2 regions of the Pseudomonas sp. 18-147 genome follow, and region 1 is predicted to be linked to the other one. Evidence: predicted binding sites of a transcription regulator. Region 1 holds the regulator's gene; the other holds the start of a gene.
What was found. Region 1 encodes LexA, which represses DNA repair genes until DNA is damaged. Its sites were predicted from a motif close to CTGTNTNNNNANACAG; they were not measured.
Positions count from the first base shown of each region.

Region 2: the regulator LexA is predicted to act here: its motif matches at 2,804-2,819, upstream of recN (DNA repair protein RecN).

Region 1 is NZ_CP182296.1:2,261,123-2,273,249, reverse strand. It holds gene mfd (transcription-repair coupling factor) at 1-1,120, shown strand, start outside; gene ACM0M4_RS10945 (CsiV family protein) at 1,131-1,760, shown strand; gene ACM0M4_RS10940 (S-methyl-5'-thioinosine phosphorylase) at 1,806-2,543, opposite strand; gene nagZ (beta-N-acetylhexosaminidase) at 2,555-3,553, opposite strand; gene psrA (transcriptional regulator PsrA) at 3,755-4,456, opposite strand; gene lexA (transcriptional repressor LexA) at 4,688-5,302, shown strand; gene sulA (SOS-induced cell division inhibitor SulA) at 5,314-5,799, shown strand; gene ACM0M4_RS10915 (hypothetical protein) at 5,821-6,054, opposite strand; gene ACM0M4_RS10910 (DUF6586 family protein) at 6,260-6,778, opposite strand; gene topA (type I DNA topoisomerase) at 6,885-9,491, opposite strand; gene ACM0M4_RS10900 (DUF1653 domain-containing protein) at 9,582-9,845, opposite strand; gene fadA (acetyl-CoA C-acyltransferase FadA) at 10,039-11,214, opposite strand; gene fadB (fatty acid oxidation complex subunit alpha FadB) at 11,245-12,127, opposite strand, start outside.
Region 2 is NZ_CP182296.1:5,643,140-5,655,266, reverse strand. It holds gene ACM0M4_RS26815 (outer membrane protein assembly factor BamE) at 1-531, opposite strand; gene fur (ferric iron uptake transcriptional regulator) at 629-1,033, shown strand; gene recN (DNA repair protein RecN) at 1,103-2,779, opposite strand; gene grpE (nucleotide exchange factor GrpE) at 2,947-3,507, shown strand; gene dnaK (molecular chaperone DnaK) at 3,597-5,510, shown strand; gene dnaJ (molecular chaperone DnaJ) at 5,626-6,759, shown strand; gene dapB (4-hydroxy-tetrahydrodipicolinate reductase) at 6,816-7,622, shown strand; gene carA (glutamine-hydrolyzing carbamoyl-phosphate synthase small subunit) at 7,805-8,941, shown strand; gene leuE (leucine efflux protein LeuE) at 8,953-9,603, shown strand; gene carB (carbamoyl-phosphate synthase large subunit) at 9,623-12,127, shown strand, end outside.

The sequences.
Region 1 (12,127 bases):
CATCGCCACGCCGCCGGCGCGCCGCCTGTCGGTGCGCACCTTCGTCATGGAGCAGCAGAACGCGGTGATCAAGGAAGCGCTGCTCCGCGAACTGCTGCGCGGCGGCCAGGTGTACTACCTGCACAACGAAGTGAAGACCATCGAGAAGTGCGCCCGCGACCTCGCCGAACTGGTCCCGGAGGCGCGCATCGGCATCGGCCACGGACAGATGCACGAGCGCGAGCTGGAACAGGTGATGAGCGACTTCTACCACAAGCGCTTCAACGTGCTGGTGGCCTCGACCATCATCGAGACCGGCATCGACGTGCCCAGCGCCAACACCATCCTCATCGAGCGCGCCGACAAGTTCGGCCTGGCCCAGTTGCACCAGTTGCGCGGCCGCGTCGGTCGCAGCCACCACCAGGCCTACGCCTACCTGCTGACACCGCCGCGCCGTCAGATGACCCCGGACGCCGAGAAACGCCTGGAAGCCATCGCCAACGCCCAGGACCTGGGCGCCGGCTTCGTCCTCGCCACCCACGACCTGGAGATCCGCGGCGCCGGCGAGTTGCTCGGTGACGGCCAGAGCGGGCAGATCCAGGCGGTCGGCTTCACCCTCTACATGGAAATGCTCGAACGGGCGGTGAAGGCCATCCGCAAGGGCGAGCAGCCGAACCTCGAGCAGCCGCTGGGCGGTGGGCCGGAGGTCAACCTGCGGGTGCCTGCGCTGATCCCCGAGGATTACCTGCCCGACGTGCATGCCCGGCTGATCCTCTACAAGCGCATCGCCAACGCCCCTGACGAGGAAGGTTTGCGCGAGTTGCAGGTGGAGATGATCGACCGCTTCGGGCTCCTGCCCGATCCGGCGAAGAACCTGATGCGCCTGACCCTTCTGAAGCTGCAGGCGGAAAAACTTGGAATCCTCAAGGTCGATGCCGGACCGCAGGGCGGTCGTATAGAATTCGCCGCCGATACCCAGGTCGACCCGCTGGTATTGATCAAGCTGATCCAGGGCCAACCGAACCGCTACAAGTTCGAAGGCGCAACCCTGTTCCGCTTCCAGGTGCCCATGGAACGACCGGAAGAACGCTTCAATACCCTGGAGGCGCTGTTCGAGCGCCTGACACCGCAAACCACCTAAGGATTAGCCTATGCGCTTGTTCCGTTGCCTTGCCCTGCTGCTCTCACTGGCCGCCCCCGCGGCATTCGCCGGCGGTCCCTACCAGGTGGAACTGGTGGTGTTCCGCCAGGCCGGCGATGCCGTGCCGTCCAGCCAGCCGGCCCCGGACGACTGGGCCACCGGCGCACAGCCGCTGGCCAGCGACGCCCTGCGCGCCACCGCGCTCGACAACCAGCTCGCCAAGCTCAGCCAGGACAACGGCTACACCGTGCTGCTGCACAAGGCCTGGCGCCAGGACATCGGCGAGACCCCGGTGAAGATCGCCCTCAGCGAAGGCCAGGAACAGGATCATCATTTCCCGGTGGAAGGTACGCTGACCCTCAGCCAGGTGCGCTTCGTCGACATGGAGGCCGATTTCTGGGTCAATCGCTTCGGCGACGACGGTTTCCTCGCCGGCAGCCAGCACATCAGGCAGGGCACGCGGCTGAAGAATGGCGAACTGACCTATCTCGACCATCCGAGCCTGGGCATCCTGATCAAGGTGGTGCCGGTCGGCGCCCGTCCCGCCGCCCCCAATCCCATGGAAATGGAAGAACAGCAGGCACCGGCGGACGCGCCCCCCGTCGAAGGCGGCTTCGACGCCGCACCTCCTGCGCAATAGCGAAAAAGGCCGCAATAGCGGCCTTTTTTTCGTTGCGATGGCCGCCTAGCCGGCCAGGACCCGCGCCAGCACCTCGCGCACCTTGCCGATGCCATCGTGCAACGCCTGTTCGATTTCGGCCATGGTGATGATCCCCGCCGACTTGCCCGCCGCGGGATTGACCACCAGCGCCAGGCAGGCGTAGGGCAGGTCCAGCTCGCGGGCCAGTGCCGCCTCGGGCATGCCGGTCATGCCGACGATATCGTTGCCGTCCCGCTCCAACCGGGCGATTTCCGCCACCGTTTCCAGGCGCGGCCCTTGGGTGCAGGCGTAGACCCCATGGCTGCTGTGCGCCAGCCCCAACGCACGCAACGCCTCGATCAGGCGCTGGCGCAACGGCTCGTCATAGGGGTGGCTGAAGTCGATATGGGTGACATGCTCGATATCGCCGGCAAAATAGGTGTGCTCGCGTCCCGAGGTGTAGTCGATCAACTGGTGCGGCACGCACAGGTGCCCCGTTCCCATCGCCGCATGGATGCCACCCACCGCGTTGACCGCGATCACCGCCTCGGCACCCGCCTGCTTCAGCGCCCAGAGATTGGCGCGGTAGTTCACCTGGTGCGGCGGGAAGCGGTGCGGATGACCGTGACGTGCCAGGAACAGCACCTCGCGCCCGGCGTAGCGGCCACGCTGGAGCGGCGCGGACGGCGCGCCATACGGCGTTTCGATCGGCAGGGACTCGCCCAGCGTCAGCCCTTCCAGCTGGGTCAGGCCGGTTCCTCCGATAATCGCGTAGACACTCATCGACAGCTCCCTCAATCAATCAGTTGCGCGGCGCGCAACGCGGACAGTGCTTCCAGCCAGCGCGGCTGCTGGCGATAGTCGGTATTCGCGTAGCCCTTGCCACGCATGCGTTGCAGACGCGACGGCGGGGTCACCTTCAGGCGTTGCAGGGCAGCCAGGGCCAGCTCGGCGGAAGCCCGGTCGTTGCACACCAGGCCCATGTCGCAGCCCGCGGCCAGGGCGGCCTCGATGCGGCTGGCGGCGTCGCCGACCACATGGGCGCCGGCCATCGACAGGTCGTCGCTGAATATCACCCCGTCGAACTTCAGCTCGCCGCGCAGGATCTCCTGCAACCAGCGCCGGGAAAAGCCGGCGGGCTGCGGGTCGACCTGCGGATAGATGACATGGGCCGGCATCAGCGCGTCGAGCTGTCCGGCCAGGCGGGCGAACGGAACCAGGTCGCTGCGCCGGATTTCCTCGAGACTGCGCGCGTCTTCGGGAATCGCCACATGGGAATCGGCCTCGGCCCAGCCGTGACCGGGAAAATGCTTGCCGGTGGCGGCCATCCCGGCGGCATGCATGCCGCGAATGAAAGCACCGGCAAGCAGCGCGGCACGCTCCGGGTCGCCCTCGAAGGCGCGGCTACCGACCACGGCGCTGCGCTGGTGATCGAGATCCAGCACCGGCGCGAAACTCAGGTCGAGGCCGACCGCCTGCACCTCGGTCGCCATCAGCCAGCCACAATGCTCGGCCAGCTCTTCGGCATTGGGGTTGTCGGCGATCGCGCGCATCGCCGGCAGGCGCACGAAGCCCTGGCGCAGGCGCTGCACGCGCCCTCCTTCCTGGTCGACGGCCAGCAACAGGTCGGGACGGATGGCGCGAATGGCCGCACACAGTTCGCGAACCTGGGCAGGATGCTCGATGTTGCGAGCGAAGATGATCAGCCCGCCCACCTCGGGGTGGCGCAGGATTTGGCGGTCCTCGGCGGTCAGCCAGGTGCCGCCGATGTCGAGCATCAGAGAGCCTTGCATGAAGAGTCCTATGGCCTGGAAATCAGCGAAGCCCGCCGTCACGGGCCTCAGACAGCGCACACTGTACTGCACCCGGCAGAAAGACTTAAGTCCCGGGGCGGTACCGCGCGCCTGCCAATGGAGCCGGCCTGGCGCATGGAGTTCCGCCCGGAGCACAGAGAAAGGAGAAAAGAAAACGGCGCCCTGGGGCGCCGTCTGCGATCAGGCCTTGGCGGGCGTCTTGTTCCGCGGGCGCAGTTGCGCCCCGGCCAGCAGCGGATCGTCGATGCCGCTCTCGGCGCGCATGCCGGCAGCGAAGAACGGCACCATCAGGTGCATCACCTGCTCGGTGGAAGTGTTCACGCCGAAATCGGTTTCCGCCATCGCCCGCAGGGCCTTGATCCCCGACATGCTGAAGGCGGCCGCGCCGAGCATGAAGTGCACGCGCCAGAACAGCTCGATGGGCGGCAGCTTCGGCGCAGCCTCGTTGACCAGCAGCATGTAGCGCCGGAAGACCTTGCCGTAGACCTCCTCCAGGTACTTGCGCAGGTGCCCCTGGCTCTGGCTGAAGGCCAGGCCGAGCAAGCGCATGAAGATCGACAGGTCGTTGCCGCTGCGCGGCTTCACCGCCATCGCCTGGGACACCAGCAGGTGCAGGAGGTCCTCCAGGGTGGCGTGCTGGGCCTCGGGCTTGGCCTGGCGACGATCCAGCTCCTTTTCCAGGCTGGCGCAGAATGGCCCGAGGAAGCGCGAGAACACCGCCTGGATCAGCGCCTTCTTCGAACCGAAGTGATAATTCACCGCCGCCAGGTTGACCCCGGCCTTGCTGGTGATCAGACGCAACGAGGTTTCGGCGAAGCCTTTTTCCGCGAACAGCTGTTCCGCCGCATCGAGAATGCGTTCGACGGTTTCCGACTGGGCCATGGTTTCTCCGCCTGACAAACACTTGTTTGAAACATACGTTTCAGCCACATCCCTTGTCAAGCGGCAGATGACGCACCAGTCAGGAAAATTACAGAGAAGTCCCGAAAAACGGAAGCAAGACACTGGCCAACTTCATCGTGACGCAGGACGAAATGTCATGCGGAAAATCATTGCCACGCCCCGCTCACTGTATATAATCCCAGTCACTGGATAAAAACACAGAGCGACGACATGCAGAAGCTGACGCCCCGCCAAGCCGAGATCCTCTCCTTCATCAAGCGCTGCCTGGAAGACCACGGCTTTCCGCCGACCCGGGCGGAAATCGCCCAGGAACTCGGCTTCAAGTCGCCGAACGCCGCCGAGGAGCACCTCAAGGCGCTGGCACGCAAGGGCGCCATCGAAATGACTCCGGGCGCCTCTCGCGGCATCCGCATTCCCGGCTTCGAACCGCATGCCGCCAACGACGATGAGGGCCTGCCGGTGATCGGACGGGTCGCCGCCGGCGCACCGATCCTCGCCGAACAGAACATCGAGGAATCCTGCCGGATCAATCCCGCCTTCTTCAATCCTCGCGCCGACTACCTGTTGCGCGTGCGCGGCATGAGCATGAAGGACATCGGCATCCTCGACGGCGACCTGCTGGCCGTCCACGTCACCCGCGAAGCGCGCAACGGCCAGGTGGTGGTCGCGCGGATCGGCGAGGAGGTCACGGTGAAACGCTTCAAGCGCGAAGGCAGCAAGGTCTGGCTGCTGGCGGAAAACCCTGAGTTCGCTCCGATCGAAGTCGATCTGAAGGAGCAGGAACTGATCATCGAAGGCTTGAGCGTCGGCGTGATCCGGCGCTGACAGGAGATACCATGCAGACCTCCCACTCGCTGCCCAGCGCCCAGTTGCCACTGTTCCAGGAAGCGTTCTGGGCCAGCAACGGCGCACCCTTGCTCGACGATGTCATCGACAGCCCTTCCAGCGCCTCCATCGAGGAACCCGCTGCCTTTAGCGAACTTTCGCTCAGCGGCCTGCCGGGGCACTGCCTGACCCTGCTCGCACCGATTCTCCGCGAGCTCAGCGAGGAACAGGATGCCCGCTGGCTGACCCTGATCGCTCCGCCGGCGAGCCTGACCCATGAATGGCTGCGCCGCGCCGGCCTGAACCGCGAGCGCATCCTGCTACTGCAGGCGAAGGACAACGCCGCTGCCCTGGCGCTCAGTTGCGAGGCCTTGCGCCTGGGCCGCAGCCACACCGTGGTCAGTTGGCTGGAGCCGCTGAGCCGGGCGGCGCGCAAGCAACTGTCCCGCGCCGCCCAACTGGGCCAAGCACAGAGCCTGAATATTCGTCTGGGTTGAAAAAACGGCGGGGGACAGCGTTCAGTGCAGGACGCGGGGGCCTTCGTCGTGTTCCATCTCGCCCTCGGCAAGACGACCGGCCATTTGCACGCCGACATTGAACATGGCCTTGGCCACTTCGACATGCTGGCCTTGCAGGAAATTCTTCGCGTCCCCGGAGAACTCCAGGGTCACCAACGCCTCCTCGTCATCGGCGCGACGCAGCACGATGCGCCCGTCGGGCATTTCTACGATTTCAAGGAAGGATGTTGGCATGACAGACGCTCTCTACGAAGACGCGACATTGTAACAGCCCATCCAGTGCATCCCTAGCCCGCATCCGCCTTCCGGTTCCCCTCTCGCGCCTGTAACGGCGGTTCCAGAGCGCCCGGACGGCATCCGCTAAATTTTTTTGCTGGCAAATCAACCGAGTGGAACGGTAGGAAAATGTCCTACCGCTGATCGGCGAATGACGACGGCGTTACAGCTCCGTCAGGCTCTCGCGAAAACGCAGGACCAATTGCTTCAGCGACTGCCGCCATTCCTCGAGGGTTTCGCGAGAAAGCAAGGGGGCTTCTTCGTCGATACTCACGGCAACGATCAACGGTGTGCTGGGGTCGATCTTCGCTGCCTTGGTCGGTCGCGGCGGCAGGAACAGCTCGGAGTAGGCGCCCAGCAACTGGCCCAGCCAGGTTTCCGGCTGCGACGCCAACTCCACCAGTTCAGCCAGCTCGGGGCTGGGCGCGGCCGCCAGCACTTCGGCATTCAGCAATGCATCCACGCGAGGAGCGGCAGCCTGCGGCAGACGGTAGTAACCGGCGATCTCATGGCATACACCGAGCACTGCGCCATAAAGGTGGAACAGCGCCGACTCGCGCTCCCCCTGGATGATCGCCTGGGCATTCATCGCCCGCTCGGCATCGGCTCGCTTCCAGGCCTCCAGAGCCAACCCGGCGAAATACAGCTTCTGGTTGGTGCGGGTATAAAGCTCTTGGGCCATGCCGGTACTCCCGATTAAAACTGGAAGGAATGCGGAGCGCAGGCCAGGTCAGCGCCCGGCCTTCGCGCAGTATAAGCGCGCCCCATGCAAGCGGGCGCGCCATCCATCAGCGCTTGTCTTCGACCTTCCACTTGCCGCCATCGTAGAAGGCGCGCCAGCCGGTGGGCTTGCCATCGACCTCGGACTGCACGTATTGCTCCTTGGTCTTGCGGCTGAAACGGATCACCGCGGGACGGCCGTCCGGGTCTTTCTGCGGGGCGTCGCAGAGGTAATGGTACTTGGGATCCAGCTCGGCCTTGTGCGGGATGATCTCGCTCACCAACGGCGCGCGGGTCTCGCGGTTCTTCGGGAACTGGCTGGCGGCCAGGAACATGCCCGAAGCGCCGTCGCGCAGCACGTAGATATCGTCCACCTTCTCGCACTTCAATTCAGGCATGCGGATGGCGTCCATCTTCGGCGGCGCCGCCTCGCCATTCTTCAGCAGCTTGCGGGTGTTCTTGCAGGTCGGATTGGTGCAACCGAAGAACTTGCCGAAACGGCCGGTCTTCAACTGCATCTCGCTGCCACACTTGTCGCATTCCAGGCTCGGCCCTTCGTAGCCCTTGATCCGGTACTGGCCTTCCTCGATCTCGTAGCCCGGACAGTCGGGGTTGTTGCCGCAGATATGCAGCTTGTGTTTCTCGTCCAGCAGGTAGGCGTCCATCGCGGTACTGCAGATCGGGCAGCGATGCTTGCCACGCAACACCCGCGACTCGGACTCGCCCTCGTCGTCCGCGGCGATCTCGTCGCCGGGAATCAGGTTGACGGTCGCCTTGCAACGCTCCTTCGGCGGCAGGCTGTAGCCCGAGCAGCCGAGGAACACGCCGGTGGAGGCGGTACGAATCATCATCGGCCGGCCGCACTCGCGGCAGGGAATGTTGGTCAGGGTCGGCTGGTTGGCGCGCATCCCCTTCTCGCTGACTTCGGCCACCTCGAGCTTCTTCTTGAAATCGCCGTAGAACTCGTCGAGCAGGTGCTTCCAGTCGCGCTCGCCCTGGGCCACGTCGTCGAGATGCTCCTCCATCCCGGCGGTGAAACCGTAGTCCATCAGGTTGGCGAAGCTCTCGTTGAGCCGATCGGTGACGATGTCGCCCATCTTCTCCGCATAGAAGCGGCGGTTGTGGGTGGTTACGTAGCCGCGCTCCTGGATGGTGGAGATGATCGCCGCGTAGGTCGAGGGGCGGCCGATACCGCGCTTCTCCAGTTCCTTGACCAGGCTCGCTTCGGAGTAGCGCGCCGGCGGCTTGGTGAAGTGCTGGCTCGGATCGAGCTTGATCAGCTTGAGGTTCTCGCCTTCCTTCATTTCCGGCAGGACGTCGTCCTCGCCCGGCTTGCTCTGCTGCGGCAGTACCCGGGTATAACCGTCGAACTTGAGGATGCGGCCCTTGGCGCGCAGCTCGAAATCGCCGGCGGTGACGCTCACGCTGGTCGAGAGGTATTCGGCCGGGGTCATCTGGCACGCCACGAACTGGCGCCAGATCAGGTCGTACAGGCGCTCGGCGTCACGCTCCATGCCGGACAGCTGGGTCGGCTTGAGGTTGACGTCGGAAGGACGGATCGCCTCGTGCGCTTCCTGGGCGCCCTCCTTGCTCGAGTAGACGTTGGCCTTGCCCGGCAGGTACTTCTGGCCGAACTCGTCCTCGATGAAACCGCGGACCATGCCAATGGCATCGGCCGACAGGTTGGTCGAGTCGGTACGCATGTAGGTGATGTAGCCGGCCTCGTAGAGACGCTGGGCCATCATCATGGTCTTCTTCACCCCGAAGCCCAGGCGGTTGCTCGCCGCCTGCTGCAGGGTGGAAGTGATGAACGGCGCCGAGGGTCGGCTGGAGGTCGGCCGGTCCTCGCGCTTGGCGACGCTATAGGCCGAGGCCTTGAGCTTTTCCAGGGCCGCCATGGCCTGGGCTTCGTTGAGCGGCTTGAAGGCCTCGCCCTTCTCACGGGTAACCTCGAAGCGCACGTTGGCGCCCTTGGCGGTACCGAGGTCGGCATGCACTTCCCAGTACTCTTCCGGGACGAAGGCGCGAATCTCGCGTTCGCGCTCCACCACCAGCTTCACCGCCACCGACTGCACGCGGCCGGCGGACAACCCACGGGCAATCTTCTGCCAGAGCAGCGGCGAGACCATGTAGCCGACCACGCGGTCGAGGAAACGCCGCGCCTGCTGGGCGTTCACCCGGTTGATATCGAGCTCGCCGGGCTGGGAGAAGGCCTCCTGGATGGCCTTCTTGGTGATTTCGTTGAATACCACGCGCTTGTAGCGGCTTTCGTCGCCGCCGATGGCTTCCCGCAGGTGCCAGGCGATGGCCTCCCCTTCGCGGTCCAAGTCGGTCGCGAGATAGACGGTGTCGGCGTCCTTGGCCAGGCGGCGCAGCTCGTCGATGACCTTTTCCTTGCCGGGCAGGATCTCGTACTTGGCCTTCCAGCCATGCTCGGGGTCGACCCCCATGCGCGAGACCAGTTGGCGCCTGGCCTTCTCCTTCGGTGACAGCGCCGGCGCCTCGGAGGCGCTCTTGCGGCCCTTGGCCGCCGGCTCCTTGGAACTCGACGAACCACTGGTGGGCAGGTCACGGATGTGGCCGATGCTCGACTTCACCACGTACTGGCTGCCCAGATACTTGTTGATGGTCTTGGCCTTGGCCGGGGATTCCACGATGACCAGCGATTTACCCATGGATCGGAAGGTTCCTGCGTCGAAAAGATGAATATAAAGGAGGGAGCGACTAGCGCGGCACCGCTATATATAGTGGCGAACGAGCCAAGGTCAAGCGCGGTCTTCCCCGCCGGGAGCTTTCTGCAAGCCCAGGGGATCGGCCTCGGGACTCACCAGGACGAAGCGCGGCACCCACTCGCCATCGACCTCCACGGCCTCGGTGAACATCTCCAGCGGACGCACCCAGAGACCGAATTCGCCGTACAGCGCCTGGTAGATCACCAGCGCCTCTTCCGTCTCCGAATGCCGCGCGACACCCAGGACCCGGTAGTTCTGTCCCTTGTAATGACGATAGAGCCCAGCCTGCAGGTCCATGTTCCTTACCTTGTCTCGAAAATCGGAAAACAACGGCACAATGCCGACATACAACAGCCCGGTATAGGCACGGATCGCACAATAGGCAAACCCGCGCTCCCGGGGCGTCATTCGCTCGATACAGCCGGAAACGACTGACACTGAAAAACGAAAGCCGGGGCACGAGGCCCCGGCTTTCCCCTTCGACGAACGCTTAGATGCGCTCGAAGACGGTGGTGATACCCTGTCCCAGGCCCACGCACATGGTGGACACGCCAAGGGTACCGCCGTTCTGCTTCATCACGTTCAACAGGGTGCCGGAAATGCGCGCACCGGAGCAACCGAACGGGTGACCCAGGGCGATGGCGCCGCCGTGGAGGTTGACCTTCTCGTCCATCTTGTCGAGCAGCTTGAGGTCCTTCAGCACAGGCAGGGCCTGGGCGGCGAAGGCTTCGTTGAGTTCGACGAAATCGATGTCGGCGATGGTCAGGCCGGCACGCTTGAGCGCCTTGTTGGTCGACGGCACCGGGCCGTAGCCCATGATCGCCGGGTCGACACCCGCCACGGCCATGGAGCGGATCACCGCCATCGGCTGGATGCCCAGGTCCTGGGCGCGCTGGGCCGACATCACGATCATGCAGGAGGCACCGTCGGTGATCTGCGAGGAGGTCCCCGCGGTCACGGTGCCGCCTTTCGGATTGAACGCCGGCTTCAACTCGGCCAGGGTCTCGACGGTGGTTTCCGGACGAATGGTCTCGTCGAAGTCGAAGACTTTCAGGAAACCGTTCTCGTCATACCCTTCCATCGGGATGATCTCGTCCTTGAACTTGCCTTCCTGGGTGGCCTTCCAGGCCAGTTGGTGCGAACGCGCGCCGAACTTGTCCTGCGCCTCACGGCTGATACCGTGCATCTTGCCGAGCATTTCCGCAGTCAGGCCCATCATGCCCGAGGCCTTGGCGGCGTACAGGGACAGGTGCGGGTTCGGGTCGACGCCATGCATCATGCCGACGTGGCCCATGTGCTCCACGCCGCCGATGACGAATACATCGCCATTGCCGGTCTGGATCGCCTGGGCGGCGGTGTGCAGCGCGCTCATCGACGAACCGCACAGGCGGCTGACGGTCTGCGCGGCGCTGGTGTGCGGGATCTGGGTCATCAGCGACGCCATGCGCGCGATGTTCCAGCCCTGCTCCAGGGTCTGGTTGACGCAGCCCCAGATCACGTCTTCCACTTCGGCCGGGTCGACCTTCGGGTTACGCTCCAGCAGCTTGCTGATCAGGTGCGCCGACATGGTCTCGGCGCGGGTGTTGCGGTGCATGCCACCCTTGGAACGACCCATCGGGGTGCGGCCGAAGTCGACAATGACGACGTCTCTCGGATTCAGGCTCATAAATTCACTCTCGCTCTAGTCGTTCCGCGATTAACCGAAGAATTTCTGACCGTTCTTGGCCATTTCACGCAGCTTCGCGGTCGGGTGGTACAGCGCGCCCAGCTCGGCGTACTTGTCGGCCAGGGCCACGAACTCGGCGACACCGATCGAATCGATGTAGCGCAGAGCACCACCACGGAAGGGCGGGAAGCCGATGCCGTAGATCAGGCCCATATCGGCCTCGGCAGCGGTCTCGACGATGCCGTCTTCCAGGCAACGCACGGTTTCCAGGCACAGCGGGATCATCATGAAGTTGACGATGTCCTCGTCGGTCACTTCGCGCTGCTCGACCACGATCGGCTTGAGCACTTCGTAGGCCTGCGGATCGGTGACCTTCTTCGGCTTGCCGCGCTTGTCGGTCTCGTAGGCGTAGAAGCCCTTGCCGTTCTTCTGGCCCAGGCGGTTGGCCTCGTACATCACGTCGACGGCGGTCTTGCCCTCGACCGCCATGCGGTCCGGGAAGCCCTCGGCCATGACGTCGCGGCCATGGTGGCCGGTGTCGATGCCGACCACGTCGGACAGGTAGGCCGGGCCCATGGGCCAGCCGAACTTCTCCATCACCTTGTCGATGCGCACGAAGTCGACGCCGAAGCTCAGCAGCTTGGCGAAGCCGCCGAAGTACGGGAACAGCACACGGTTGACCAGGAAGCCGGGGCAATCGTTGACCACGATCGGGCTCTTGCCCATCTTCTTGGCGTAGGCGACGGTGGTGGCGATGGCGGTTTCACCGGTCTTCTCGCCACGGATCACTTCCACCAGCGGCATCATGTGCACCGGGTTGAAGAAATGCATGCCGCAGAAGTTTTCCGGACGCTTCAGCGCCTGGGCCAGCAGGCTGATGGAGATGGTCGAGGTGTTGGAGGCGATGATCGCG
Region 2 (12,127 bases), 3.2 Mb from region 1:
TCATTGCGGGCTGGGGTCCAGAGGTTCGGGAGTCGGAACCGGTACCGGCTGGGCTTCGTCCACTTCGCGCTGGAGCTGTTCCAGGGTGGAGCCCGGTTTCGGCGGCTCTTCTTTCTGCGCTTCCGGTTTCTGCTGGTCGGCCGGCTGGGTGACGGTGGTGCTGCCTTCCTTGCCGAGGATCGCTTCGTCGCGGCTGACGCCGGGCATGAAGTCGCCGTTCAGGCCGGCCAGCTGGTCGCTGTCGTTGAAGAACAGGCTGACGCGCTCCTGCTGGCGACGACCGCCGCCCGGCTGGATGCTGTAGAGGTAGTCCCAACGATTGGCGTGGAAGGTATCGACGATGAGCGGGTTGCCCATGATAAACCGCACTTGGCGTCGGGTCATTCCGGGACGCAACTGGTCTATCATGTCCTGCGTTACGACGTTGCCTTGCTGGATGTCGATTTTATAGACGCCAGGAAACGAGCAACCGGCGAGTGCGGCAAGCCCCGCGAAAGCGAGACAGGTCAGCATGAGCTTGGCGTTTTGCATCGGTGAGCGACTTCCACTATCTTGGCTGGGCAAATAAAAGCCCGATCATACCCGTATTCCGGGATACTGCGAAACATCCCGCGCTGAGAAAGCAGACATGGTTGAAAATAGCGAACTTCGAAAAGCCGGCCTTAAAGTGACCCTGCCGCGGGTCAAGATCCTGCAGATGCTCGACTCGGCCGAGCAACGCCACATGAGCGCCGAAGACGTGTACAAGGCGCTGATGGAAGCAGGCGAGGACGTGGGCCTGGCAACCGTCTATCGGGTGCTGACCCAGTTCGAGGCCGCCGGCCTGGTGGTGCGTCACAACTTCGATGGCGGCCATGCCGTGTTCGAGCTCGCCGATAGCGGCCACCACGACCACATGGTCTGCGTCGATACCGGCGAGGTGATCGAGTTCATGGATGCGGAAATCGAGAAGCGCCAGAAGGAAATCGTCCGCGAACGCGGCTTCGAGCTGGTCGATCACAATCTGGTGCTCTACGTGCGCAAGAAGAAGTAGTCGCGCAACGGTTCCATGCGAAAACGGCGACCCTGGGGTCGCCGTTTTCATTTTCCATTGAAGGAACGTTCAGTTCTGGGCGGCCAGGTTGACCAGTTTCTTCGCGTGGGCCAGGGATTCCTTGGTCAGGTCGACGCCGCCGAGCATGCGGGCGATCTCCTCGATCCGCTGGGCCTTGTTCAGGGTGGCGACCGCCGTACGGGTTTCGCTGCTGCCGCGTTCCTTGTGCACGAACAGGTGCTGGTGGCCCTGGGCGGCGACCTGCGGCAAGTGGGTCACGGTGAGGACCTGGCCGCGTTCGCCGAGGCGGCGCAGCAACTGTCCGACCACTTCGGCGGTGGGGCCGCCGATGCCGACGTCGACTTCGTCGAAGACCAGGGTGGGGATGCGCGAGGTCTGTGCCGTGATCACCTGGATCGCCAGGCTGATCCGCGACAGTTCGCCGCCCGAGGCGACCTTGGCCAGCCCTTTCAGCGGCTGCCCGGGGTTGGCGCTGACCAGGAACTCCACGCTTTCCAGTCCGTTGGCCTGCGGCTCGGCGCTGTCGCCGGGATGCAGGACGATGGCGAAGCGCCCCCCGGGCATGCCCAGGCGCTGCATCTCCTGCTCCACGCTGGCGGCAAGAGGTGCGGCCGCGGCCTGGCGCAGGCGGCTCAGTTCTTCGGCTTTTTCCTGGTAATGCCGGGCGTAGGCGGCCAGCTCGTCGCCCAGGCGTCCGACCGCTTCGTCGTCGGCGTTCAGCGCCTCCAGTTCGTCGAACAGGCGCTGCTGCAGGTCGGCCAGTTCGGCGGGCTGGACCCGGTGCTTGCGCGCCAGGGAGTAAATGACGTCCAGGCGCTCCTCGACCTGCTGCTGGCGATTGGGATCGGCATCGAAGTGGTCGACGAAGCGGTTCAGTTCGCCGATCGCCTCCTCGACCTGGATCTGCGCGCTGGACAACAGATTGACCGCTTCGCCGAGAGCGGCGGGCTGGCCGCTGAACGAGGTCAGGCGGTTGAGGCTGGCATTGAGCGCGGAAAGGACGTTGCCGGCATCGCTCTCGCTGCACATTTCCACGACTTGGCGGCAGGCGGCGAGCAGGCTTTCGGCGTTGCTCAGGGTCTTCTGCTCCTGCTCCAGGCTTTCCAGTTCGTTTTCGCCGAGGGACAGGTTTTCCAGTTCTTCCAGCTGGTAGCTGAGCAACTGGTGGCGGGCGCGCTGTTCGTCGCCGCTACGCGACAGGCGTTCGAGTTCCTGACTGGTCTGCTTCCAGCGTTGCGCGGCGAGCTGCACCTGGCGCGCCAGCTCCTGGCAGCCGGCGTACTCGTCGAGCAGGCGCCGATGGGTCTCGCTCTTCAGCAGCGACTGGTGCTCGTGCTGGCTATGGATGTCGATCAGCAGTTCGCCCAGGCTCTTCAGGTCGCCCAGAGGGCAGGGCGTGCCGTTGATGTAGGCACGCGAGCGACCTTCGGCAGTGATCACCCGGCGCAGGATGCACGGACCGTCCTGTTCCAGGTCGCGCTCGGCGAGCCAGTCGCGGGCCTCGGCGATGGCGCTGACGTCGAAGCTGGCGAGAATGTCGGCCTTGTCCGCTCCGGGACGTACCGCGCCGCTGTCGGCGCGGTCGCCGAGGGTAAGGCCGAGGGCGTCGAGCATGATCGACTTGCCCGCGCCGGTTTCGCCGGTGATCACGCTCATGCCGGTAGCGAGTTCGAGATCCAGGTGCTCGACGATGGCGTAGTTGTGAACGGACAGGTGAACCAGCATGGCGGGCGGCTCCGTGGGTTTTGTCTGGTTATTTATACAGTATTTTTTCCGGCTGGCAATTGCCGCTCGCCCCTTGAACCGTGGAAAGCCGTCCCCATATAGCCGGCAACGTTGCGAACTTATGCGTTCGCCTTGTATTTGCCAGCTTATTTTTGAAGGAGAGTGGCATGGCTGACGAACAGCAGACCCTGGATCAACAGACCCCCGAGCAGCCCACCGGCGCCGCCGAGGACCTGACCGCCCGCGTGCAGGAGCTGGAGGAGCAGCTGGCTGCCGCCCAGGACCAGGCGCTGCGCATGGTCGCGGATCTGCAGAACGTACGCCGGCGTGCGGAGCAGGATGTCGAGAAGGCGCACAAATTCGCGCTGGAGAAATTCGCCGGCGACCTGCTGGCGGTGGTCGACACCCTCGAGCGCGGCCTGGAGATGTCCGATCCCAACGACGAGGCGATCAAGCCGATGCGCGAAGGGATGGAACTGACCCTGAAGATGTTCGACGACACCCTGCGCCGCTACCAGGTGGAGGCGCTGAACCCGGAAGGCGAGCCTTTCAACCCCGAGCAGCACCAGGCGATGGCCATGCAGGAAAGCGCTTCGGCCGAGCCGGGCAGTGTCCTCAAGGTGTTCCAGAAAGGCTACCTGCTCAACGGCCGCCTGCTGCGTCCGGCGATGGTGGTGGTCAGCAAGGCGCCGGCGGAAACCCCGCCTTCCATCGACGAGCAGGCTTGAAATTCGACGCGACGACCCCATCTGGGTAGTCAACCGAGCACGAGACCCACGGGCGGGTCGCACGGAATCAAAGTTTCTGGAGAGTGAATATGGGCAAAATCATTGGCATCGACCTGGGTACCACCAACTCCTGCGTGGCTATCCTGGAGAACGGTAACGTCAAGGTCATCGAGAACGCCGAGGGCGCGCGTACCACCCCCTCGATCATCGCCTACACCAACGATGGCGAAACCCTGGTGGGCCAGCCGGCCAAGCGCCAGGCGGTCACCAACCCGCAGAACACCCTGTATGCGGTGAAGCGCCTGATCGGCCGTCGCTTCGAAGAGAACGTGGTTCAGAAAGACATCCAGATGGTGCCGTACAGCATCGTCAAGGCCGACAACGGCGACGCCTGGGTGGAAGTGAAGGGCCAGAAGATGGCGCCTCCGCAGATTTCCGCCGAAGTGCTGAAGAAAATGAAGAAGACCGCCGAAGACTACCTCGGCGAGCCGGTCACCGAAGCGGTGATCACCGTTCCGGCCTACTTCAACGACAGCCAGCGCCAGGCCACCAAGGACGCCGGCCGTATCGCCGGCCTTGACGTCAAGCGGATCATCAACGAGCCGACCGCGGCGGCGCTGGCCTACGGCCTGGACAAGGCCAAGGGCGACCACACCGTGATCGTCTATGACCTGGGCGGCGGTACCTTCGACGTGTCGGTGATCGAGATCGCCGAAGTCGACGGCGAGCACCAGTTCGAAGTGCTGGCCACCAACGGCGACACCTTCCTCGGCGGCGAAGACTTCGACATCCGCCTGATCGACTACCTCGTCGACGAGTTCAAGAAGGAAAGCGGCATCAACCTGAAGGGCGACCCGCTGGCCATGCAGCGTCTGAAGGAAGCGGCCGAGAAAGCCAAGATCGAGCTGTCCTCGACCCAGCAGACCGACGTCAACCTGCCGTATGTGACTGCCGACGCGAGCGGTCCGAAGCACCTGAACGTCAAGGTTTCCCGCGCCAAGCTGGAGTCCCTGGTCGAAGACCTGGTGCAGCGCACCATCGAGCCGTGCCGCACCGCGCTGAAGGATGCCGGCCTGGATGTTTCCGATATCCATGAAGTGATCCTGGTCGGCGGCCAGACCCGCATGCCGCTGGTACAGAAGACCGTTGCCGAGTTCTTCGGCAAGGAAGCGCGCAAGGACGTCAACCCGGACGAAGCCGTGGCTGTCGGTGCCGCCATCCAGGGCGCGGTCCTGGCCGGCGACGTGAAGGACGTGCTGCTGCTCGACGTGACCCCGCTGACCCTCGGCATCGAGACCCTGGGCGGTGTGATGACCGGTCTGATCGAGAAGAACACCACCATCCCGACCAAGAAGTCGCAGGTGTTCTCCACCGCCGACGACAACCAGGGCGCGGTGACCATCCACGTGCTGCAGGGCGAGCGCAAGCAGGCCGCGCAGAACAAGTCGCTGGGCAAGTTCGACCTGGCCGACATTCCGCCGGCTCCGCGCGGCGTGCCGCAGATCGAGGTGACCTTCGATATCGATGCCAACGGCATCCTGCACGTCTCGGCGAAGGACAAGGCCACCGGCAAGCAGCAGTCCATCGTGATCAAGGCATCCTCCGGCCTGTCCGAGGATGAGATCCAGCAGATGGTCCGCGATGCCGAGGCGAATGCCGAGGAGGACCGCAAGTTCGAGGAACTGGCTGCCGCTCGCAACCAGGGCGACGCGCTGGTCCACGCGACCCGCAAGATGATCACCGAGGCGGGCGACAAGGCCACCGCCGAGGACAAGGCGACCATCGAGAAGGCGCTGGGCGAGCTGGAAGCGGCGGTGAAGGGCGACGACAAGGCCGAGATCGAGGCCAAGATGAACGCTCTGTCCCAGGCTTCCACCCCGCTGGCGCAGAAGATGTACGCCGAACAGGCCCAGCAGGGCGAAGACGCTCCCCAGGGCGAGCAGGCGAAAGCCGCTGACGACGTGGTGGACGCCGAGTTCGAAGAGGTCAAGGACAACAAGTAAGCCCCGGCTTGCTTCTGCCCCGCGTGCCGGCCAGGCCGGTACGCATGATCCGCCACGCGGGAGCCTGCTCCCGCGTTGGCGTGTCTGGAGGGTCCTTAATTGAGACGGAAAGGTTATGGCGAAACGAGACTTTTACGAGGTTCTGGGGGTTGAGCGTGGCGCCAGCGAGGCGGACCTAAAGAAGGCCTACCGCCGCCTGGCGATGAAATACCACCCGGACCGCAATCCTGGCGACAAGGAAGCCGAGGACAAGTTCAAGGAGGCCAACGAGGCCTACGAGGTCCTCTCCGATGCCAGCAAGCGGGCGGCCTACGACCAGTACGGCCATGCCGGCGTCGATCCGAATATGGGTGGGGGCGCTGGCGCCGGTTTCGGCGGGGCGAGCTTCTCCGACATCTTCGGCGATGTGTTCAGCGATTTCTTCGGTGGCGGCGGTGCCCGCGGTGGCTCGCGCGGCGGCGCGCAGCGCGGCGCGGACCTGCGCTACACCCTGGACCTCGACCTGGAGGAGGCGGTACGTGGCACCACCGTTACCATCCGCGTGCCGACCCTGGTCGGTTGCAAGACCTGCAACGGCAGCGGCGCCAAGCCCGGCACCACACCGGTCACCTGCACCACTTGCGGTGGTATCGGCCAGGTGCGCATGCAGCAGGGCTTCTTCTCGGTCCAGCAGACCTGCCCGCGCTGCCACGGCACCGGCAAGATGATTTCCGATCCCTGTGGCTCCTGCCATGGCCAGGGGCGCGTGGAAGAGCAGAAGACCCTGTCGGTGAAGGTGCCGGCCGGCGTCGACACCGGCGACCGCATCCGCCTCACCGGCGAAGGCGAGGCCGGCAGCATGGGTGGTCCGGCGGGCGACCTGTACGTGGTGGTCAATGTGCGCGAGCACCCGATCTTCCAACGCGACGGCAAGCATCTGTACTGCGAAGTGCCGATCAGTTTCGCCGACGCTGCGTTGGGTGGCGAGCTGGAAGTGCCGACCCTGGATGGCCGGGTCAAGCTGAAGATTCCGGAAAGCACCCAGACCGGCAAGTTGTTCCGCCTGCGCGGCAAGGGCGTGGCCCCGGTGCGCGGCGGCGGCGCCGGCGACCTGATGTGCAAGGTGGTGGTGGAAACCCCGGTGAACCTGGACAAGCGCCAGCGCGAGCTGCTCGAGGAGTTCCGCAAGTCGTTGCAGAGCGACACCTCGCATTCGCCCAAGGCCAGTGGCTGGTTCGAAGGCATGAAGCGTTTCTTCGACGACCTATAAACAAAGCCATGGGCGCGGCCTGACAGCCGCGTCCGGGTTCCGCGTGGAGTGGTTTTATGCGACGTATAGCCGTAGTGGGCGCCGCCGGGCGCATGGGCAAGAACCTGATCGAGGCCGTTCAGCAGACCGGCGGTGCCGCCGGGCTGACGGCGGCGGTGGATCGTCCGGATAGCACCCTGGTGGGGGCGGACGCCGGCGAGCTGGCCGGTCTCGGCCGGATCGGCGTGCCGCTGTCCGGGGACCTGGGCAAGGTCTGCGAGGAGTTCGACGTCCTGATCGACTTCACCCATCCCTCCGTAACCCTGAAGAACATCGAGCAGTGCCGCAAGGCGCGCCGCGCGATGGTCATCGGCACCACCGGCTTCAGCGCCGACGAGAAGCTGCTGCTGGCCGAGGCGGCGAAGGATATCCCGATCGTCTTCGCTGCCAACTTCAGCGTCGGCGTGAACCTTTGCCTGAAGCTTCTGGATACCGCGGCACGGGTGCTGGGCGACGAAGTGGATATCGAGATCATCGAGGCCCATCACCGGCACAAGGTCGATGCGCCGTCCGGCACCGCCTTGCGCATGGGCGAGGTGGTAGCCCAGGCGCTCGGCCGGGACCTCCAGGAAGTGGCGGTCTACGGACGCGAGGGGCAGACCGGCGCGCGGGCGCGGGAAACCATCGGCTTCGCCACCGTGCGCGCCGGAGACGTGGTGGGCGACCACACCGTGCTGTTCGCCGCCGAGGGCGAGCGCGTGGAGATCACCCACAAGGCTTCCAGCCGCATGACCTTCGCCCGTGGCGCGGTGCGTGCGGCGCTGTGGCTGGAGGGCAAGGAGAACGGCCTGTACGACATGCAGGATGTGCTCGGCCTACGCTGAGGCGCTGCCGCACGTCGTCTTATTGGTGGACCGGAATGTCGCGATTCTGTAAACTACAGCTTTAGTGTGTCCACTAAAAGCAGCGCAGCATGAATCGAAAAAAAGCGGGATGACTCTTCACGGTGTCATCCCGCTTTTTTACACCTGCGCGACCAGTCAGGCTTGATTTACGGGAGGTCTTCTTGACTAAGCCAGCCATACTTGCACTTGCCGACGGCAGCATTTTTCGCGGTGAAGCCATCGGTGCCGACGGCCAGACCGTTGGCGAGGTGGTGTTCAACACCGCCATGACCGGCTACCAGGAAATCCTTACCGATCCTTCCTACGCCCAGCAGATCGTCACCCTGACCTACCCGCACATCGGCAATACCGGTACCACCCCGGAAGACGCCGAGGCCAACCGTGTCTGGGCCGCCGGCCTGATCATCCGCGACCTGCCGCTGATCGCCAGCAACTGGCGCAGCAAGCAGTCGCTGCCTGACTACCTGAAAGCCAACGGCACCGTCGCCATCGCCGGCATCGATACCCGTCGCCTGACCCGTATCCTCCGCGAGAAGGGTTCGCAGAACGGCTGCATCCTGGCTGGTGCCGACGCTACCGAGGAACGCGCGCTGGAGCTGGCTCGCGCCTTCCCCGGCCTGAAGGGCATGGACCTGGCCAAGGAGGTCACCACCGCCGAGCGCTACGAGTGGCGCTCCAGCGTCTGGAACCTGGAAAGCGACAGTCACCCGGAGATCCCGGCCGGTGAACTGCCGTATCACGTGGTGGCCTACGACTACGGCGTCAAGCTGAACATCCTGCGCATGCTGGTGGCGCGCGGCTGCCGCCTGACCGTGGTGCCGGCGCAGACACCGGCCAGCGAAGTGCTGGCGCTGAACCCTGACGGCATCTTCCTTTCCAACGGCCCCGGCGACCCCGAACCGTGCGACTACGCGATCCAGGCGATCCGCGAATTCCTCGATACCGAGATCCCGGTGTTCGGCATCTGCCTCGGCCATCAGTTGCTGGCCCTGGCCTCTGGCGCCAAGACCCTGAAGATGGGCCACGGCCACCACGGCGCCAACCACCCGGTGCAGGACCTGGACAGCGGCGTGGTGATGATCACCAGCCAGAACCACGGTTTCGCGGTCGACGAGAGCACCTTGCCGGACAACCTGCGAGCCACTCACAAGTCGCTGTTCGACGGTACCCTGCAGGGTATCGAGCGCACCGACAAGGTCGCTTTCAGCTTCCAGGGCCACCCGGAGGCGAGCCCCGGTCCGCATGACGTCGCCCCGCTGTTCGACCGCTTCATCTCGGCGATGGCCGAGCGTCGCTGAGGAGCAGAGCCATGCCGACCCTGGGGATAACCGATTTCTGGACCTACGTGCTGGGTGTGGTTTTCGTGATCCTGTTGCCCGGGCCGAACTCGTTGTTCGTCCTCGCGACTTCGGCCCAGCGTGGCGTGGCGACCGGCTACCGGGCCGCCTGCGGCGTGTTCCTCGGCGACGCGGTGCTGATGCTGCTGTCGGCCCTTGGCGTGGCGTCCCTGCTGAAGGCCGAGCCGATGCTGTTCATCGGCCTGAAGTACCTCGGTGCGGCCTACCTGTTCTATCTCGGCGTCGGCATGCTGCGGGGCGCCTGGCGCAAGCTGCGCAATCCCGAAGCGACGGCGGCGCAGGCCGAACAGGTGGATGTCCACCAGCCGTTCCGCAAGGCGCTGCTGCTCAGCCTGTCGAATCCCAAGGCGATCCTGTTCTTCATCTCCTTCTTCATCCAGTTCGTCGATCCCGGCTATGCCTATCCGGGCCTGTCGTTCCTGGTGCTGGCGGTGATCCTGGAACTGGTCAGCGCCCTTTACCTGAGCTTCCTGATTTTCACCGGTGTGCGGCTGGCGGCCTGGTTCCGCCGGCGGCAACGGTTGGCTGCCGGCGCCACTTCGGGCGTCGGCGCCCTGTTCGTCGGCTTTGGTGTGAAGCTGGCCACCGCAACCCTGTCCTGATTATTGCAACGAGAGTCCCATGCCAAAACGTACAGACATAAAGAGCATCCTGATCCTCGGTGCCGGCCCCATCGTGATTGGCCAGGCCTGCGAATTCGACTACTCCGGCGCCCAGGCCTGCAAGGCCCTGCGCGAGGAGGGCTACCGCGTCATCCTGGTGAACTCCAACCCCGCGACCATCATGACCGACCCGGCGATGGCCGACGCGACCTACATCGAGCCGATCAAGTGGGCCACCGTGGCCAAGATCATCGAGAAGGAACGCCCCGACGCGCTGCTGCCGACCATGGGCGGCCAGACTGCGCTGAACTGCGCCCTGGACCTGGAGCGCCACGGCGTGCTGGAGAAGTTCGGCGTGGAGATGATCGGCGCCAATGCCGATACCATCGACAAGGCCGAGGACCGCTCGCGCTTCGACAAGGCGATGAAGGATATCGGCCTGGCCTGTCCGCGCTCGGGCATCGCCCACAGCATGGAGGAGGCCTACGGCGTGCTCGAGCAGGTCGGCTTCCCCTGCATCATCCGTCCGTCCTTCACCATGGGCGGCACCGGCGGCGGTATCGCCTACAACCGTGAAGAGTTCGAAGAGATCTGCGCCCGTGGCCTCGACCTGTCGCCGACCAACGAGCTGCTGATCGACGAGTCGCTGATCGGCTGGAAGGAATACGAGATGGAGGTGGTCCGCGACAAGAAGGACAACTGCATCATCGTCTGCTCCATCGAGAACTTCGACCCGATGGGCGTGCACACCGGTGACTCGATCACCGTGGCACCGGCGCAGACCCTGACCGACAAGGAATACCAGATCATGCGCAACGCCTCGCTGGCGGTATTGCGCGAGATCGGCGTGGAAACCGGCGGTTCCAACGTGCAGTTCGGCATCTGCCCGAACACCGGGCGCATGGTGGTGATCGAGATGAACCCGCGGGTTTCCCGCTCCTCGGCCCTGGCCTCCAAGGCCACCGGTTTCCCGATCGCCAAGATCGCCGCCAAGCTGGCGGTCGGCTACACCCTCGACGAACTGCAGAACGACATCACCGGCGGTCGCACCCCGGCGTCGTTCGAGCCGGCCATCGACTACGTGGTGACCAAGATCCCGCGCTTCGCCTTCGAGAAATTCCCGAAAGCCGATGCCCGCCTGACCACCCAGATGAAGTCGGTCGGCGAAGTCATGGCCATCGGCCGGACCTTCCAGGAGTCGGTGCAGAAAGCCTTGCGCGGCCTGGAAGTCGGCGCCACCGGCTTCGATCCGAAGCTCGACCTGAACGACCCGGAGGCCGACAGCATCCTCAAGCGCGAGCTGACCGTGCCCAGCGCCGAGCGTGTCTGGTACGTCGCCGACGCCTTCCGCGCCGGCAAGAGCGTCGAGGAAGTGTTCGAGCTGACCCGCATCGACGAATGGTTCCTGGTGCAGATCGAGGACCTGGTCAAGGACGAGGAGAAGGTCAAGACCCTCGGCCTGTCCTCCATCGATCGCGAGCTGATGTACAAGCTCAAGCGCAAGGGCTTCTCCGACGCGCGCCTGGCCAAGTTGCTCGGCGTCACCGAGAAGAACCTGCGCAGCCATCGCCACAAGCTAAAGGTACTGCCGGTCTACAAGCGCGTCGATACCTGCGCCGCCGAGTTCGCCACCGACACCGCCTACATGTATTCGACCTACGAGGAAGAGTGCGAGGCCAACCCGTCGAGCCGCGAGAAGATCATGATCCTCGGCGGCGGTCCGAACCGCATCGGCCAGGGCATCGAGTTCGACTACTGCTGCGTGCACGCGGCGCTGGCGATGCGCGAAGACGGCTACGAGACCATCATGGTCAACTGCAACCCGGAAACCGTCTCCACCGACTATGACACCTCCGACCGCCTGTACTTCGAGCCGGTGACCCTCGAGGACGTCCTTGAGATCGTCCGCGTCGAGCAGCCCAAGGGCGTGATCGTCCAGTACGGCGGCCAGACCCCGCTGAAGCTCTGCCGCGCCCTCGAAGAGGCCGGCGTGCCGATCATCGGCACCAGTCCGGACGCCATCGACCGTGCCGAAGACCGCGAGCGCTTCCAGCAGATGGTCCAGCGCCTGAACCTGCGCCAGCCGGCCAACGCTACCGCGCGCAGCGAAGACGAGGCCCTGGCCGCGTCCAAGGCCATCGGCTATCCGCTGGTGGTACGTCCGTCCTACGTGCTGGGCGGGCGGGCGATGGAAATCGTCTACCAGGAAGAAGAACTCAAGCGCTACATGCGCGAGGCGGTGCAGGTTTCCAACGACAGCCCGGTGCTGCTCGATCACTTCCTCAACTGCGCCATCGAAGTCGACATCGACGCGGTATGCGACGGCGAGATCGTGGTGATCGGCGCGATCATGCAGCACATCGAGCAGGCTGGCGTTCACTCCGGCGACTCCGCCTGTTCGCTGCCGCCGTACTCGCTGCCGCAGCACATCCAGGACGAGATCCGCGAGCAGGTCAAGAAAATGGCCCTGGAGCTTGGCGTGGTCGGCCTGATGAACGTGCAGATGGCGGTGCAGGGCGAGGAT